DNA from 4 places in the Streptomyces broussonetiae genome. Region 1 is predicted to be linked to each of the others. Evidence: riboswitches for the same ligand, from Rfam matches in the RefSeq annotation. Region 1 holds a riboswitch; each other region holds the start of a gene.
The links. Region 1 has a riboswitch for cyclic di-AMP ahead of GQF42_RS25660 (transglycosylase SLT domain-containing protein). Riboswitches for the same ligand answer to the same signal wherever they lie in the genome.
Positions count from the first base shown of each region.

Region 1 (4,189 bases):
CGGCGAGCGCCGGGACCAGCCCGATCGTGGCCGCCGCCACCCCCACCACCGCGACCGGGACCGCGTACCGCGCGGCCTTGCGGCGTCCGGCGTGCGGTGCTGCGTCCCGCGCCTCGTCCGCTGCGTCGTCGGATTCGTACGGTGCCATGTGTGCCTTACCTCCGTCGTCGGCGGCGGCTTGTCCTCACCCTGGTCCACCCGAGCCGCCATTCTCACCCGAATCGGTGAGGAGTGGTGATGTCCGTGTTCTCCATCTCACCAAAAGGGCCGTGAAGAAGCGTCAGACCACGGAGCCAACTCCGTGTACGACTGCGGTATGACACGTAAGGGCGACGGCTCCCCCGCCCCCTAGGGGCCGGACCGGGTCGCCCGGGTGTCGCAGGATGCCTACGGCGGTTCGCGCCACATGGTCGCACGATCGCGCCCGATGACAGCGGACCGCCGGGCTTCGATCGTCGGGGCGTCAACACGCCGGCCGAAACGCCGGTGGTGTCAGGTGGTGTCAGCCCGCGCGGTGCACCACCGCGTCGCACAGGTTCTCCAGAGCCGCCTTGGCGTCGCAGTCCCGCAGCGGCGACAGCGCGGCCCGGGCCTCCTCGGCGTAGCGGACGGCGTCACGGCGGGCCTGATCCAGCGCGGGGTGTACGCGCAGCGCGGTCAGCGCCTCGGCGTGCCGGGCGTCGTCGCTGAGGTCGGAGTCCAGCAGCGCGCACAGCGCGAGGTCCTCGGGCTGCCCCAGCCGGGCCGCGCGCTCGCGCAGCCGGAGCACCGGCAGGGTCGCGATGCCCTCGCGCAGATCGGTGCCCGGGGTCTTGCCGGACTCGTCCGAGTCGGAGGTGATGTCCAGTACGTCGTCGGCGAGCTGGAAGGCGACCCCGAGCCGCTCGCCGTACTGGGACAGGACGTCGACGACCGTCTCGTCGGCACCGGACGTCATCGCGCCGAACCGGCACGACACCGCCACCAGCGAGCCCGTCTTGCCGCCCAGCACGTCCAGGTAGTGCTCGACCGGGTCGCGGCCGTCCGTGGGGCCGGCGGTCTCCAGGATCTGACCCGTGACCAGCCGCTCGAACGCGAGGGCCTGTACACGGACCGCCTCGGGCCCGAGGTCGGCGAGGATCTGGGAGGCGCGGGCGAAGAGGAAGTCGCCGGTGAGGACCGCGACGGAGTTGCCCCACCGGGTGTTGGCGCTGTCCACGCCGCGCCGCACGGCCGCCTCGTCCATGACGTCGTCGTGGTACAGCGTGGCGAGGTGGGTCAGTTCCACGACGACGGCCGACGGCACCACGCCCGGCGCATAAGGGTCGCCGAACTGGGCCGCGAGCATCACGAGCAGCGGCCGGAACCGCTTCCCGCCGGCCCGAACGAGGTGCTGCGCGGCCTCCGTGATGAACGGGACCTCGCTCTTGGTGGCCTCGAGCAAGCCTTCCTCGACAGCCGCCAATCCGGCCTGGACATCGGCTTCGAGAGCCTGGTCCCGCACGCTCAGCCCGAACGGCCCGACGACGGTCACGAGGGGTCTCCTGTCTGCTGGTGTCTGCTGGCGATTACACGGCTTGTCGATAGGTCGCTGCCATCACTCGAGTCAGCGTATCCGGTCCTGTTTCGATCACCGATAGCGCCCACCGGTCCAGCCCGGGCGGTATTGGATCATGACCGGTATGTTTTTTGATCAGACGGTAAGAACGGACATTTATCGACTTAACAGGAATCCATGCCTTTTGTCGCGAACCGGAGGGCGAGCGGAGTAACACCTCCACCCCTCCCCCGCGCGCCCGCGACCATCAGGACAACGACGGGCGCAGCGTCCCGGGTTCCACCGCCCCCTCGATCCACTCCCTCGACGCGCCCCCCGGAAGCCATGTCCGGGCCACCTTCCGGCCACCCCGCCCCCACTCCCGGCCACCCCCTTCACCCCCGTCTACCCCCATCCACCCCCTCCATCGCTTCCCGGCCGCACCCCGATCCCCGCTCACCCTCCCCCTTGCCGGTGCACTCCTCTCATTCACCATCCGGGCACACGCTCACACGCACGAGCAGACTCCCCCAATCCGTTATATCCGATTTGAGTTGATTTGCACTTTCGTGAGTTGGGTCACGCGGCCCCACTCCGGCGCGTCGGCCACCGAACCACCCCCACCCCTTGCCCCGTCGGCGAGTTGAGGGTTTTCGATCGCAAAGGATCAACTACCCCAAAGAGCACAGACCAAGGTCAAATAGTGCGTTGTGTGAATCAGGCACTTGTTCCCGACATGTGCCGTCGCATACGTTCCGGGCCTCGGGTGGACGCCGAATCCTGCCGCCACCCGCATAACCATCCACGAACACATTTCGTACGGCAGGAGCGGGGGACCCAGGTAAGTCGCCTGACCGGTCGGCACCCGTCGCACCGGAACGGCTAGGGGTGAAGCCGCGCTTTCCCAGGAAGGCACGGCCGGGCACCTCCCCGCCCGAACCCGACAGCTCACCTCGCAGGCGCCGGAGAGGAACGTCCCCATGTCTGCTGCCGCTCAGCCCCGCCGTACCCGGACCAACCGTCTCGTGCGCACCCTCGCCGTCGCCGGCACCGGTGCCGCTGTCCTCGCCCTGCCACTCATCGGGGCCGCCAGCGCCTCCGCCACCACGGGCACGACGACCACCAAGGCCGCCACGACCACGGCCGGGTACCCGAACACCCTCGACGGCTGGATCCGCAAGTCGCTCGCGATCCTGACCCAGAAGGGGATCCCCGCCTCCTATAACGGCATCTACCGCAACGTCATGCGGGAGTCCTCCGGCAACCCGCAGGCCATCAACCTCTGGGACTCCAACGCCGCCGCCGGCATCCCGTCCAAGGGCCTGCTCCAGGTGATCGACCCGACCTTCAACGCGTACCACGTGGCCGGCACCTCGTTCAACATCTACGACCCCGTCGCCAACATCACCGCGGCCTGCAACTACGCCGCCGCGCGCTACGGATCGATCGACAACGTCTACAGCGCGTACTGAGACACGGTGGCGGCCTGAGACACGGCCGCCGCTGACCCGGCTGCCCGGTGCGTACTGATGTGCCGGTCAGTCGGTCGGAAAGAGTCGTTCGAGGACGGCGGCGATGCCGTCGTCCTCGTTCGACAGAGTGATCTCGTCGGCCACCGCCTTGAGTTCGGGGTGGGCGTTGGCCATGGCGACCCCGTGTCCGGCCCAGTCGAACATGGGGATGTCGTTGGGCATGTCCCCGAACGCCAGGGCCTCCTGGGCTCCGATCCCCAAGCGCTCGGCGGCCAGTGCCAGCCCGGTCGCCTTGGTCACCCCGCACGGCTGCAGTTCCACGGTTCCCGGCCCCGACATGGTGACCGTCGCGAGCGAACCCACCACCGCGCGCGCGATGTCCGTCAACTCGTCGTCGCTCAGGGTGGCATGGCGCAGCAGCACCTTGCTGATGGGCTCGCTCCACAGGTCGTCGCGCCGGCCCACCCGCACCGCGGGCAGAGTCGGATGCGGCATCCGGTAGCCCGGCTCGATGAGCGTCAGCCCGTCGACACCGTCCTGGTCCACGGCCGCGTAGACCTGCCCCACCTCGGCCTCGATCTTGCCGAGCGCGGTCTCGGCCAGTCCCCGGTCCAGCCGCACCGACCACACCAGGCGGCCGGCCGCGGCGTCGTAGACCTGTGCGCCCTGCCCGCACACCGCGAGCCCGGTGCAGCCGAGGCGTGCCAGCAGCGGCCGTACCCGCGGGGCCGGGCGGCCCGTCACCACCAGGTGCCGACCGCCGGCCCGTGCCACCCGCGCGAGTGCCGCCAGCGACCGGTCGGAGACCGTGTCGTCGCCGCGCAGCAGCGTTCCGTCCAGGTCAGTGGCGATCAGTGCATATGCGGGGGAGGCTGCCATGATCAGAGAATACGGATACGGCGCCCCTCCGACTCACCTTGTCGTCCTGCGTACTTACGTGCTCATCAGCCCCAAGTGGCGCTTTGCGACTTCTTGTTGACCTCTCTCCAGCGCCCTCCGCGGTCAGCCGTGGGCCGCTGCCAGGTGTTTCGCCAGGTACGGGGAGGCGAACTCCGTACCGCACACGAAGCGCATGACCGGGCCGTACGACGACGCCGCCGGGAGGCCGGTGAAATACAGGCCGGGGACGGAGGAGACGCAGCCGGCGCCGAGCTTCGGGGTGCCGCGGCTCGTGGCGAGCCGGGTGCGCAGTCCATGGCCG
Region 1 is NZ_CP047020.1:5,540,293-5,544,481, reverse strand. It holds gene GQF42_RS25670 (LolA family protein) at 1-148, opposite strand, end outside; gene GQF42_RS25665 (polyprenyl synthetase family protein) at 503-1,513, opposite strand; cyclic di-AMP (ydaO/yuaA leader) riboswitch at 2,316-2,493, shown strand; gene GQF42_RS25660 (transglycosylase SLT domain-containing protein) at 2,497-2,988, shown strand; gene GQF42_RS25655 (HAD family hydrolase) at 3,055-3,867, opposite strand; gene GQF42_RS25650 (FAD-dependent oxidoreductase) at 3,991-4,189, opposite strand, start outside.

Region 2 (4,189 bases), 1.4 Mb from region 1:
CGAGCCGCCGTTGAGGATGTTCATCATCGGCACCGGCAGCAGGTGCGCGTTCGGGCCGCCCAGGTAGCGGAACAGCGGCAGGTCGCTGGCCTCGGAGGCGGCGTGGGCGACGGCGAGGGAGACGCCGAGGATGGCGTTGGCGCCGAGGGAGCCCTTGTTGTCGGTGGCGTCCAGGTCGAACATGGCCTGGTCGATCAGGCGCTGCTCGGTGGCGTCGTAGCCGACCAGCTCCGGGCCGATCTGCTCGATGACGGCGAGGACGGCCTTCTCGACACCCTTGCCCTGGTAGCGGTTCGGGTCACCGTCGCGCAGCTCGATGGCCTCGAAGGCACCGGTCGAGGCGCCGGACGGAACGGCGGCACGACCCGTGCTGCCGTCGTCGAGGCCGACCTCGACCTCGACCGTGGGGTTGCCTCGGGAGTCCAGGATTTCCCGGGCTACGACGACGTCGATGGACGGCACGAGCATCTCCTTCTTGGATGTGACGCTGAAAGTGCGGGGCGGGCGCCTTACGGCTGCGCCTTGCGACTAGAGCCTAACCGTCCCCGGGGCCGCGGCCGTCGACCGACCGCCCCGTGGACAGGGAAGGACATGCAGACGGTACCCATTGTTCATGAGCGGAACAAAGAGGGGTGGGGGTGAAGAGCGGGGAAACGGGTGGAGTACGCGCGGCGGCGTACGCGGGCGCGTATGCGGCGGACGAGGGCGCGCATATCGCGTATATGACGGGCGCGTATATAGGGACGCGCACATGAGAGCCGGGGCGCACGCGGAGAGAGGGGCCGCCGGCGCGCGCCGGACGCCGGACGGCAGACGGGGAGACGGCAGACGGCAGACGGCAGACGGGGAGACGGCAGACGGGGAGACAAAAGCCCCGCCCCGGCGCGTACGGGGGAACACGCGCCGGGGCGGGGAGCCCGTGGGGACGGGGGTGGCCCTCACGGGGCCTTCAGCGTGGGGGGAGGGGATGTGAGGGCGCTGTGGGCAGGCTCGCAGCCGGGTGTCACTTCAGGTGCAGCTGCTGGCCCGGGTAGATGAGGTTCGCGTCCTCGACGATGTCCTTGTTCAGCTCGAAGAGCTTCTTCCAGCCGCCCTGGACGTGGTGCTTCTCGGCGATGGCGCTGAGGGTGTCACCCTTGACGACCTTGTACTCGCCGTCGCCCTTCTTGACCTTCTTGCCGGTCGGGGTGGTGACGGTCTTGCTCGCCTTCGGGGCCGTGCGCTCGGTGGAGCGGGTGGCGGCCTGCTGATCGGCGGAGCGGGTGGCGGTGCTGCTCGACGAGCTGCTGGAGGAGGAGCTGCTGCCGGCGGAGCTGGAGCCGGTGCTCGGGGCGGAGCCGTTGTACGCGGCGGAGGACAGGCCCGAGCCGCAGACCGGCCAGGCGCCCTTGCCCTGCGAGGCGAGGACCTTCTCGGCGACGGTGATCTGCTGCGCCTTGGTGGCCTGGTTGGCGGTCGAGGCGTAGGCGGTGCCGCCGTACGCGGCCCAGGTGGAGGCGGAGAACTGGAGACCGCCGTAGAAGCCGTTGCCGGTGTTGATGGACCAGTTGCCACCCGACTCGCACTGGGCGACCGCGTCCCACTCGGAGGCGGTGGCGGCGGAGGCGTTGCCGGCCGCCATCAGCGGGGCGGCGACGGCCGCACCGGTGACGCCGGCGAGCGCGATGACGCGAGTGGCCTTGGACGGACGACGGTGCTTGCCCTTGCCGGAAAACAGCATGAATCGATCCCCTCACCGACGCCTGCGAGGTGAGCTGTCGGGTTCGGGCCGGTTGAGTTGCCCGGCCGCGGGCCCGCTGTTCGCGAGCCGCGGCTTCACCCCCAGCCGGTTCCGGTGTCAACCACCGGTTCCGGCACCTACCTTGGGTCCCCCGCTCCTGCCTACGGCGCTTGACGCGACGACTGTTCCCGGGCAACCGCTGGCAGGATTCGGCGTTGCGACTGCCGGGGCTCGTGGTGACGAGCGGTCCTGACCGTAGACATGCGTTCGGCGGAATTTCAAAGACGATCAGGGCTTCTGAGACTCATCCCACACTTTCGCCAAACCGGACATCAGTCGCGAAATAGGGTGTCAACTCCCGCTACTCGGCGCCCTTTTCGCCCCCGACTTTCAGGGTCTGACCGGCGGTGATGTGGTTCGGGTCGGCGCCGATGGCCTTCTTGTTGCCGGTATAGAGCGCACGCCATCCGCCGTCGACACCGAGGTCGTCGGCGATGGAGGTGAGGGTGTCGCCCTCGCGCACGATGTACGCGCCCGGCCCACGGCCCGCATGGCGACCCGAGGACGCGGCGTCCTGACCGTTTGCCACGCTTTCGTCCGCGCTGCCACCACGGTGACGCCCGCCACTACTGAGGGCCCCGGTGTCGACGAGACTCCACGAACCGGCGGCCTGCTGGGGATTGTCCGACTCGTCCGTTCCCGGGGTCGCCGTGGGAGAGGTGTCGCTCCCCTGAGGGTTTCCCGAGCCGGAGGAATCGGATGAGCCCGGCTTATCGGTCTTGTCCGACTTGGGGGTGCCGCTCGGGACGGAACCGCGCCCGGCGCCCGGCGTCTTGTCCGTGCTCGGGCCAGGGGACGGCGTGACACCGGCGTCCGCGGAGGAGTCCGAGCCGGAGGAGGACGCGGAGCCGGAGGAGGACTCGGAACCGGACCCGTGCCCGGACCCGGCACCGGAGGAATCCGACAGACCGGACGAGTCCGATTCGTCGGTCGATCCGGAGTCGCTGCCCGACCCCTTGCCGCTGCCGGAGTTCCCGACACCCGTGTCGACGTCGACCGAAGCGGAGTTGGAGGTCAGCCCGGCGGTCAGCGCGCACATGGTCCACGGCTTGGTGCCCTGGCCGGCCAGGATCTTCTCGGCGACGGCGATCTGCTGGGAGCGGCTGGCCTGGTCGGCGGTGTCCGCGTACTGCGTGCCGCCGTACTTGTCCCAGTCGTCCTGCGATATCTGCAGGCCTCCGTAGTACCCGTTGCCGGTGTCCGCGCTCCACGAGCCGCCGCTCTCGCACTCGGCGACCTTGTCCCACGTGGTGCCGTCGGCCGCGTTGGCGCTCGCGGCGCCGAGCAGCGGGATGGCGATGGCGGAGCCGGTGACTCCGGCCGCGACGAGGAGGGCCGGAGCCTGACGGGGGCGACGGTGACGACCGTTCCCGGTGAGCATGCGGAAGCCTTTCGTGCGACAGCAGGACCGGCGCGGCGGCTGGTGCCTGTCGCCACGCTGATGGGTGAACGTAGCGGCTGACGATCACTTGTCACAAGTTAATGCCGCGCAGATCACGTGAAGATCACAGGGTTGAGGCACTGTCGTCCTCCCCTGGACGAGGTGTGCCGACGGGGTGTTCAGGCTGTGGGCGTGAACTCCACCGGCAGGGTGCGCAGGCCCCGCATGATGAGCCCGCCGCGCCAGCGCAGCTCGGCCGGATCGGCGGCGAGCCGCAGGTCGGGCAGGCGGGTGAGCAGGGTGGCGAGCGCGCTCTGACCCTCCAGGCGGGCGAGCGGCGCGCCCAGGCAGTAGTGGATGCCGTGGCCGTAGCCGAGGTGCTGGTTGTCACGGCGGGCGAGGTCCAGCACGTCCGGGTCGGCGAACCGCTCCGGGTCCCGGTCGGCCGCGGCGAGCACGACGAGCACCGGATCGCCGGGCGCGATGTCCTGCCCGCCGACGGCGAGCGGCTCGGTGGCGAACCGCCAGGTGGCCAGTTCCACCGGGCCGTCGTAGCGCAGCAGCTCCTCGACTCCGGTCTCCAGCAGGGCCCGCTCCCCTCTTACCAGGGAGTCCTGCAGCCGCCGACGCTGCTCGGGGTGGGTGAGCAGGGCGTAGGTGCCGTTGCCGATCAGGTTCACGGTGGTCTCGAAACCGGCGAAGAGGAGGATGAAGGCCATCGCGGCCGCCTCGTTCTCGGTGAGGTGCTCGCCGTGGTCCGAGGCGCGGATGAGGCCGGAGATCAGGTCCTCGCCGGGTGCGGGCTCGGCGGGCAGCGCCTGCCGCTTCTTGTGGATCAGCTCGGCGAGGTAGCCGCGCATCTTCTTGACCGACCGGGCGACGCCGCCGCGGGGCCCTCCCCCGTGCCGGATCATCATGCCCGCCCAGTCCCGGAAGTCGTCCTGGTCCTCGCGCGGGACGCCGAGCAGGTCGCAGATGGCGTAGATGGGCAGCGGGAAGGCGAACTCGTGGATGAGGTCGGCCGAACC
Region 2 is NZ_CP047020.1:4,161,415-4,165,603, forward strand. It holds gene eno (phosphopyruvate hydratase) at 1-468, opposite strand, end outside; gene GQF42_RS19195 (LysM peptidoglycan-binding domain-containing protein) at 1,004-1,720, opposite strand; cyclic di-AMP (ydaO/yuaA leader) riboswitch at 1,725-1,899, opposite strand; gene GQF42_RS19200 (LysM peptidoglycan-binding domain-containing protein) at 2,082-3,161, opposite strand; gene GQF42_RS19205 (cytochrome P450 family protein) at 3,341-4,189, opposite strand, start outside.
Region 2: another riboswitch for cyclic di-AMP. It lies ahead of GQF42_RS19195 (LysM peptidoglycan-binding domain-containing protein); the one in region 1 lies ahead of GQF42_RS25660 (transglycosylase SLT domain-containing protein).

Region 3 (4,189 bases), 1.4 Mb from region 1:
TCCGCCGAGCTCTGCATGGGCCCCAGAGTACGGCTCGCGTCCGACAATGGCGCGAGGCAGTCTGTGGGGGGACGGAAGCCGGATCGAGGCCGCGGTCCGGCGTCACACGGGAGGGGGCGAAGGTCCGCTCCCGGGCATGCTTCGCGATATGGGAAACTGGTCTAGACAACCCTGAACACCGAAGGGCAGCAACACATGGCTGAGCGCCGCGTCAACGTCGGCTGGGCCGAGGGCCTCCACGCCCGCCCCGCTTCCATCTTCGTCCGAGCCGCCACGGCCGCAGGCGTCCCGGTGACGATCGCCAAGGCCGACGGCAACCCCGTCAACGCGGCCTCCATGCTGGCCGTCCTGGGCCTGGGCGCCCAGGGGGGCGAGGAGATCGTCCTCGCCTCCGAGGCCGAGGGCGCGGACGCCGCCCTGGACCGGCTGGCCAAGCTGGTCGCCGAGGGCCTCGAGGAGCTGCCCGAGACCGTCTGAGCGCCACGCACAGAACGGCGAAGCCGCGTCGCCCTTTTCGGGGCGGCGCGGCTTCGCCGTTTGCGCGGTCTTTTACGAATGCGCGGGCACACCGAAATTCGGGCAGTGGAAATACACCGCCACCGAATTACTCTTCTTTGTATACGGCGTCCGTGTTAATGCCGCAGGCTCGACATGTTTACGGCGTGTTGCGAAGTCCTCACACGCTCGCCGGAACCGGGAAAGCGAAGCCGGTGCGCGGCCGTGGCGCGCTCGCCGTGCAGTGCGGTGAGCGCCCGCGCGCGCTCACCGTCGCCGCGCGCCACCGCGTCCACGATCGCGGCGTGCTCCGCCCACGACTCGGCCGGACTCGGCGTCGCCTCGACCGTGTACATCCAGGCGATCTTGTGGCGCAGCTGAGTCAGCATCGAAGTCAGCGAGGGGCTGCCACAGGCCTGGACGAGCGTCTCGTGGAACCAGCCGCCCAGGGCGCGCAGATCCTCGCTGCCGCCCCGCCTGGCCCGTTCCTGACCCAGTCTGACCAGGCCCCGCAGCACCTTCAGATGCGCCTCCGTGCGCCGCTGTGCGGCCCGGGCGGCCCCGAGCGGCTCCAGCAGCAGCCGCATCTCCAGCAGGTCGGCCGCCTCGTGCTCGGTCGGCTCGGCCACGCACGCGCCCGCGTGCCGGCGCGTGACCACGAAGCCCTCCGCCTCCAGGGTGCGCAGCGCCTCGCGGACGGGGACGCGCGAGACGCCGTAGCGGCGGGCCAGGACTTCTTCGGTCAGGCGGCCGCCGCGCTCGTGGACACCGGCGACGATGTCGTCCCGGATCGCCGTGCATACCGAGTGCGCCGGAATGCGCATGACACCTCCGCATTAATCCCCGTGAGACGTCGACGATGGACGCGTGTTCCGTGACTCTATTGCAATGAGCCGGAATTTCCGACGGCGGGCCGGAATCCATGGATATTTTTTGGCCAGCGACCGACGCGGACATCCGCCGGGCACCGTGAAAAATGTCGAAAGCCCCGGCTCGGTGAGCCGGGGCCTTGGATGCCGTTCGCCGTATGCGTCAGACGTTCACGCCGTGCTTGCGGAGATAGGCGACGGGGTCGACGTCCGAGCCGTAGTCGGGGGTCGTCCGGGCCTCGAAGTGCAGGTGCGGTCCGGTGACATTGCCGGTCGCGCCGGACAGGCCGATCTGCCGGCCAGGGGTGACCTGCTGGCCCACCGTGACACCGATGGACGACAGGTGGCCGTACTGGGTGTACATGCCGTCGGCCATCCGGATCACGATCTGGTTTCCGTACGCACCGCCCCAGCCCGTGGAGACGACGGTGCCGGAGCCGACCGCCAGGACGGCGGTGCCGCTGGCCGCGTGGAAGTCGATACCGGTGTGGGAGCCGGAGGACCACAGCGAGCTGCTGGCCTTGTAGCCCGTGGAGACGTACGAGTTCGAGATCGGCGCGACGAAGCGGTTCAGGCGCTCGCGCTCGGCCTCGCGGGCGGCGCGCTCCTTGGCCTCGCGCACCTCCTTGGCGCGCTTGGCCGCGACCTGCTCGGCCACCTTCTGCTCCGCGGCCTGCTTCTGGGCTGCGGCCTGTTCATCGATGTGCTCGGCGATGTCGTCACCCACGGTGATCACCGGGGTGAGGCCGGTCTGCTCGGCGGAGTTCTCGGCGGCGAACGCCGGGGCGGCCGCGAGGGTGCCGATGACGCCGGTGGTGGTCAGGGCCGCGATGCCGGCCGCCTGAGCGGTGGTGCGCTTGACCCGGCCGGGCTTGCGGTGCTTCCCGGTGGCGCACATGAACGCCATGAGGTGGCTGGTCCTTTCCTTCCCTCTCGCCTACCGGGTTAGCTGACGGGTTCGGAGCAGGAAGGTCTCCTACGGACCCCCTCGCTCGCGCGCGGGCGGTCCGATTCACCCCAGGGACTGCGGTTGGGTCCCCGGCTCCCCTGACTCGCGCCGTACGGGGACTCGGCGATGACTGCCCGGTGCCGCGGGTGCGGCGTATTGCCTGACGGACAGCCCGGACGACGCTAGGCGGGCCCGCCGTCAATCCCCAAACCGATCCGGAATTTTGTAGCGCATCCCACAGAGCAGACGGGCAACCTCCGCCTCAAATCGGGCATCTGGGGAAGGGAGTGGAACAGCAAAGGGCCCTGACGACCCGTAGGCCGTCAGGGCCCCACGCGCGTGCGTGGCGCGTGTGCGCCTCGTTCTCCCGCGCGTGCGTGCCGCTTGCGCGCGTTGTGCCTCTACGCGTTTCGCCCGTACGCGTTCCGCACACGCCTTGTGCGCGTTACCGCATCACTCCGCGGCGACGACGGTGACCTCGCCGATACCGAGCGCCTCCACGGGCGCCTTGATCTGGGCGGCGTCACCGACGAGGACGGTCACCAGGCGGTTCACCGGGAAGGCGTTCACGACGGCCGCCGTGGCCTCCACCGTGCCCGTCGCGGCCAGCTGCTGGTACAGCGTCGCCTGGAAGTCGTCGGGCAGGTGCTGCTCGACCTGGTCGGCCAGCGTGCTCGCGACGGCCGCCGCCGTCTCGTACTTGAGCGGTGCCACCCCGACGAGGTTCTGCACGGCCACGTCCCGCTCGGCGTCGGTCAGGCCCTCGGCCGCGAGGGTGCGCAGCACCTTCCACAGGTCCTGAAGCGCGGGACCGGTGTTCGGCGTGTCCACCGAGCCGCTGATGGCGAGCATCGAGGCACCCGAGCCGTCCGGGGCGGACCGCAGGACCTGCCCGAAGGAACGCACCCCGTAGGTGTAGCCCTTCTCCTCGCGCAGGACGCGGTCCAGGCGGGAGGTGAGGGTGCCGCCGAGGCAGTAGGTGCCGAGCACCTGGGCGGGCCACACGCGGTCGTGCCGGTCGGGGCCGACGCGGCCGATGAGCAGCTGCGTCTGGACGGCACCGGGCCGGTCCACGATGACCACGCGGCCGGTGTCGTCGGCGCTCACCGGCGGCACGGGCCGGGGCTCGCCCGGGGTACCGCTCCAGGCGCCCAGGGTGTCGCCGAGCAGGGCGTCCAGGTCGATGCCCGTGAGGTCGCCGACCACGACCGCGGTGCCCGTGGCGGGGCGGACGTAGCGGTCGTAGAAGGCGCGTACGGCAGCCGCGTCGATCTTCTCGACCGTCTCCTCGGTGCCCTGGCGCGGGCGCGACATGCGCGAGGTCGACGGGAACAGCTCCTTGGAGAGTTCCTTGGCGGCCCGGCGGGAGGGGTTGGCCAGCTCGTGCGGGATCTCGTCCAGGCGGTTGCGGACCAGCCGCTCGACCTCGCTCTCGGCGAACGCGGGCGCGCGCAGGGCATCGGCGAGCAGGCCGAGGCCCTTGGCCAGGCGGGAGGCGGGAACCTCCAGGCTGAGGCGGACGCCGGGGTGGTCGGCATGCGCGTCCAGCGTGGCGCCCGCGCGCTCCAGCTCGGCGGCGAACTCCTCGGCGGAGTGCTTGTCGGTGCCCTCGGAGAAGGCCCGCGCCATGATCGTGGCAACGCCGTCCAGGCCGGCCGGCTCGGCGTCCAGGGGGGCGTCCAGCAGCACCTCTACGGCGACGACCTGCTGGCCGGGACGATGGCAGCGCAGCACGGTCAGGCCGTTGTCGAGCCCGGTGCGCTCCGGGGCCGGGAACGCCCACGGCCTGGCCTCGCCGGGCTGCGGCTGGGGGTGGAAGTCCATGGTGGCGAGCTGGGTCACTTGGCCGTCTCCTCGTTCTCGTTACCGGCCTCTA
Region 3 is NZ_CP047020.1:6,929,428-6,933,616, reverse strand. It holds gene GQF42_RS31955 (bifunctional acetate--CoA ligase family protein/GNAT family N-acetyltransferase) at 1-17, opposite strand, end outside; gene GQF42_RS31945 (HPr family phosphocarrier protein) at 196-477, shown strand; gene GQF42_RS31940 (GntR family transcriptional regulator) at 633-1,319, opposite strand; gene GQF42_RS31935 (M23 family metallopeptidase) at 1,528-2,271, opposite strand; cyclic di-AMP (ydaO/yuaA leader) riboswitch at 2,284-2,449, opposite strand; gene GQF42_RS31930 (M16 family metallopeptidase) at 2,767-4,155, opposite strand; gene GQF42_RS31925 (M16 family metallopeptidase) at 4,152-4,189, opposite strand, start outside.
Region 3: another riboswitch for cyclic di-AMP. It lies ahead of GQF42_RS31935 (M23 family metallopeptidase); the one in region 1 lies ahead of GQF42_RS25660 (transglycosylase SLT domain-containing protein).

Region 4 (4,189 bases), 180 kb from region 1:
CCGTCACGTCCTTCCGTACGCCTCGACGACCGAGCGGCCCGGGCGGCCGAGCGGTCCGGCCGAGCGGTCTCGTCCGTCCGGCGGCGGCCCGCACAGGGGGAGTGGGCCGCCGCCGGACCTTTCTCGGCGGTGGTGGCCGGACGCCGCCCTGGCCCGGGCGGCGGTGGGGAGTCGGTCACCTGGGGAAGGACGCTAGGCCGGACTGTGACGACCAGGTAACGCGGTGTGCGGAACTGGTTCCGACACACAGGGATGTGACCGTATGTGATCGCATCGCCTCCGCGGAATCGTCTCCTTTACGCAGCGTGGTGACCGAAGCCCGGAAAGGGGGACGGGCGCAAGGCGTGAAGTGCTATGGGCCGCATATATGCAAGATCCACATGCGGGCGGGATCGGCAGCGGACCGGGCCCGGAACGTCTGTCGCCGGGCCCGGTGGCAGGGGGCCCGCGTGCCCTGGCTAGGCTCCGGCCCCATGGACGTACTCATCCATCTCTTCGTCGGCCTGCACATCATCGGCATCGCGGCGCTGCTCGGCGGTTTCCTCACCCAGATGAAGGCGATGGGGCAGGGCGCGGCCCGCTTCGTCCCCGGGATGCTGCACGGCGCGCTGACCATGCTCGTCACCGGTGTGGTCCTCGTCGGCCTCAACCAGACCGACAACCACCACATCAACGCCGTCAAGATCGGTCTGAAGCTGGCGCTGCTGATCGTGATCCTCGGTCTGGTCTACGTGAAGCGCGACGAGGAAAAGGTCGACAAGGCCGCCTTCGGCGTCGTCGGCCTGCTGACCATGACGAACATCTTCATCGCCGTCCTGTGGACCTGACGGGCGGCGCGGGACGAACGCCTCAGCCCGGGCGGACCACGCTGTGGATGATCGATTCTCCGCCGTAGTACACCGACTCCTCGCGGACGTACGCGCCCGGCTTGGGGGCGTGGATCATCATGCCGTTGCCGATGTAGAGGCCGACGTGGCTGATGTCGTCGTAGAAGAAGATCAGGTCGCCCGGCCGCGCGTTCGCCAGTGAGACCGTGGTGCCGACGTTGACCTGGTCGTACGTGGTGCGCGGGAGTGTGACGCCGGCGGCCTTCCAGGCGGCCTGGGTCAGGCCCGAGCAGTCGTAGGACCCCGGCCCGGTGGCGCCCCACACGTACGGCTTGCCGATCTGGGCGCGGGCGAAGGCGATGGCGCTGGCGGCCTTCGCGTCGTACGAGCTGGTGGACCCGGACGACCCCGAAGACCCGGAGGACGTGGAACCGGCCGAACCCGAGGACGACGAACCGGAGGACGACGAACCGGCCGAGCCGCTCTGCTGCTGAGCCTGGGCCTGCTGCTTCGCCAGCTCGGCCGCCTTGCGGGCCGCCTCCTGCTGCTTCTCCCGCTCGATGGCGGCCAGCCGTGCCTTTTCCTGGGCCGTCAGCTGCGACAGCAGCTCGCGCGCGGAGGCGAGCTTCTTCTGGACGGTGGCCTTGGCGGTCTGCAGGTCGCGCTGTGAGTCGGTCAGCGACTGCAGGCTCTGGGCGGCCTCCCGCCGCTTCGTCATGGTGGCGGCCTGCTCGCTGATGTAGCCGTCGACCGCGCTCTTCTCGCGTGAGGTCAGCCGGTTCATCAGCTGGGTCTGGTCGAAGTAGTCCTGCGGGTTGTCCGCCAGCAGGAAGGTGGCCGTGTCGGGAGCGGCGGCGCCGGTGCGGTACTGGGCCGCGGCGAAGGAGCCCAGCTCCTCGCGGGCCTTGTTCAGGCGGTCGGTGCGGCGGGCGACCTCGTTCCGGAGGGCGTCGACGCGTCCTAGCTGCTTGCCGGCCTGTTCCTTGGCCGAGTCGTACTTCTCGGTGGCCGACTCCGCCTGGCGGTAGAGGTCGTCGACCTTCTTCTCCACCTCCTCCAGGCTCGGCCGGGCGTGGTCCGCGCCGGGAGCGGCCTCGGCGGTCTGGGACAGCATGGCCAGGGAGGTGAGAGCGGCGGTGGCGAGGGCGGGGGTGCGCAGACCCGCTCCGGCGGTCCCGCCGGGGCGCTGCTTGCGGTGCGACGCCAAGAGAGGCGACTCCTTCCAATGGGCCGCCTACCGGGTTAGCTGTCGGGTTCGGGCGCGGTTCGGAAGGGTTGCCCTACGGCGTCGTCCCGGACGGGAGTCGGCCGATTCACCCCGGGACTCGGTGGGTCCCCGGCTCCAGGCGCCCCAGGGGCGCGCCGGACTCGGCGGGGGCCGCGCACGCGGCCCGATGGCAACCTAGCCAACTCGTGTGACTAGTGTGAAGGTTGGTGCGTGATATGTCCGATACATTTTCGTGATCCGAGGCCGGCATCACGTCGCTGTCATCGGGTGATTCCGTTGTGTGAGGGGTGTTCGCCGCCCCGCCGACGGGGTCTTCTTCCCCGGACGGCGATCGGTTGTCGGTGCGGCGCCCTAGACTCGGAGAGCGATGAGCAGCCTCTTTGACGACAGCTTCCTGGCGGACCTCCAGCCCCCTCGCGGGCGCGAGGAGGAGCCCCCGCCGCCGCCCGAGGACGATCATGCTCCGGAGCCGCTTCCGGACGATCTGTTCGGCGGGAAGTTCGACACGCCACCGGACAGGGACGCCTACTACCGCGACGGCGCCCCGCGCCCCGCGCTCGACGCGGCGGCGCTGCTGGACGGGCTGAACGACAACCAGCGCGCCGCGGTCGCGCACGCCGGCTCCCCGCTGCTCATCGTCGCCGGAGCCGGCTCCGGCAAGACCCGGGTGCTGACCCACCGCATCGCCCACCTGCTCGCCGAGCGGGGCGTCCACCCGGGCCAGATCCTCGCGATCACCTTCACCAACAAGGCCGCGGGCGAGATGAAGGAGCGCGTCGAGCAGCTCGTCGGCCCGCGCGCGAACGCGATGTGGGTGATGACCTTCCACAGCGCGTGCGTACGCATCCTGCGCCGTGAGTCGAAGAAGCTCGGTTACACCTCGTCGTTCTCGATCTACGACGCCGCCGACAGCAAGCGCCTGATGGCCCTGGTCTGCCGGGACCTGGACCTCGACCCCAAGCGTTTCCCGCCCAAGTCCTTCAGCGCGAAGATCAGCAACCTGAAGAACGAGCTGATCGACGAGGAGGACTTCGCCGCCCAGGCGAGTGACGGCTTCGAGAAGACCCTCGCCCAGGCCTACGCGCTCTACCAGTCGCGGCTGCGCGAGGCCAACGCGCTCGACTTCGACGACCTGATCATGACGACGGTCAACCTGCTGCGCGCCTTCCCGGACGTCGCCGAGCACTACCGCCGCCGCTTCCGGCACGTCCTGGTCGACGAGTACCAGGACACCAACCACGCCCAGTACGCGCTCGTACGCGAACTCGTCGGCACCGGCGCGCACGAGGGGGACACGCCTGCGGGCGAGAGCGACCTCCCGCCCGCCGAGCTGTGCGTCGTCGGTGACGCGGACCAGTCGATCTACGCCTTCCGGGGCGCGACGATCCGCAACATCCTCCAGTTCGAGGAGGACTACCCGAACGCGACGACGATCCTGCTGGAGCAGAACTACCGCTCCACGCAGACGATTCTGAGCGCCGCCAACGCGGTCATCGAGCGCAACGAGTCCCGCCGCCCGAAGAACCTGTGGACCAATGCCGGCCAGGGCGCGCGGATCACCGGCTATGTCGCCGACACCGAGCACGACGAGGCGCAGTTCGTCGCCGACGAGATAGACCGCCTGGTCGACGCGGGCGACGCCAAGGCGGGCGACGTCGCCGTCTTCTACCGCACCAACGCCCAGTCCCGTGTCTTCGAAGAGGTCTTCATCCGCGTCGGCCTGCCGTACAAGGTCGTCGGCGGTGTCCGCTTCTACGAGCGCAAGGAGGTCCGGGACGTCCTCGCCTACCTGCGCGTCCTCGCCAACCCCGAGGACTCGGTGCCGCTGCGGCGCATCCTCAACGTCCCCAAGCGGGGCATCGGCGAGCGCGCGGAGGCGATGATCGACGCGCTCTCCCAGCGCGAGAAGATCAGCTTCCCGCAGGCGCTCAAGCGCGTGGACGAGGCGTACGGCATGGCCGCGCGCTCCACCAACGCGGTCAAGCGGTTCAACACGCTGATGGAGGACCTGCGCACGATCGTGGAGTCCGGCGCCGGACCGGCGACCGTCCTGGAGGCGGTCCTCGAACGCACCGGCTACCTGGCCGAGTTGCAGTCCTCCACCGACCCCCAGGACGAGACCCGCATCGAGAAC
Region 4 is NZ_CP047020.1:5,716,593-5,720,781, forward strand. It holds gene GQF42_RS26560 (hypothetical protein) at 474-827, shown strand; gene GQF42_RS26565 (C40 family peptidase) at 850-2,034, opposite strand; cyclic di-AMP (ydaO/yuaA leader) riboswitch at 2,042-2,186, opposite strand; gene pcrA (DNA helicase PcrA) at 2,423-4,189, shown strand, end outside.
Region 4: another riboswitch for cyclic di-AMP. It lies ahead of GQF42_RS26565 (C40 family peptidase); the one in region 1 lies ahead of GQF42_RS25660 (transglycosylase SLT domain-containing protein).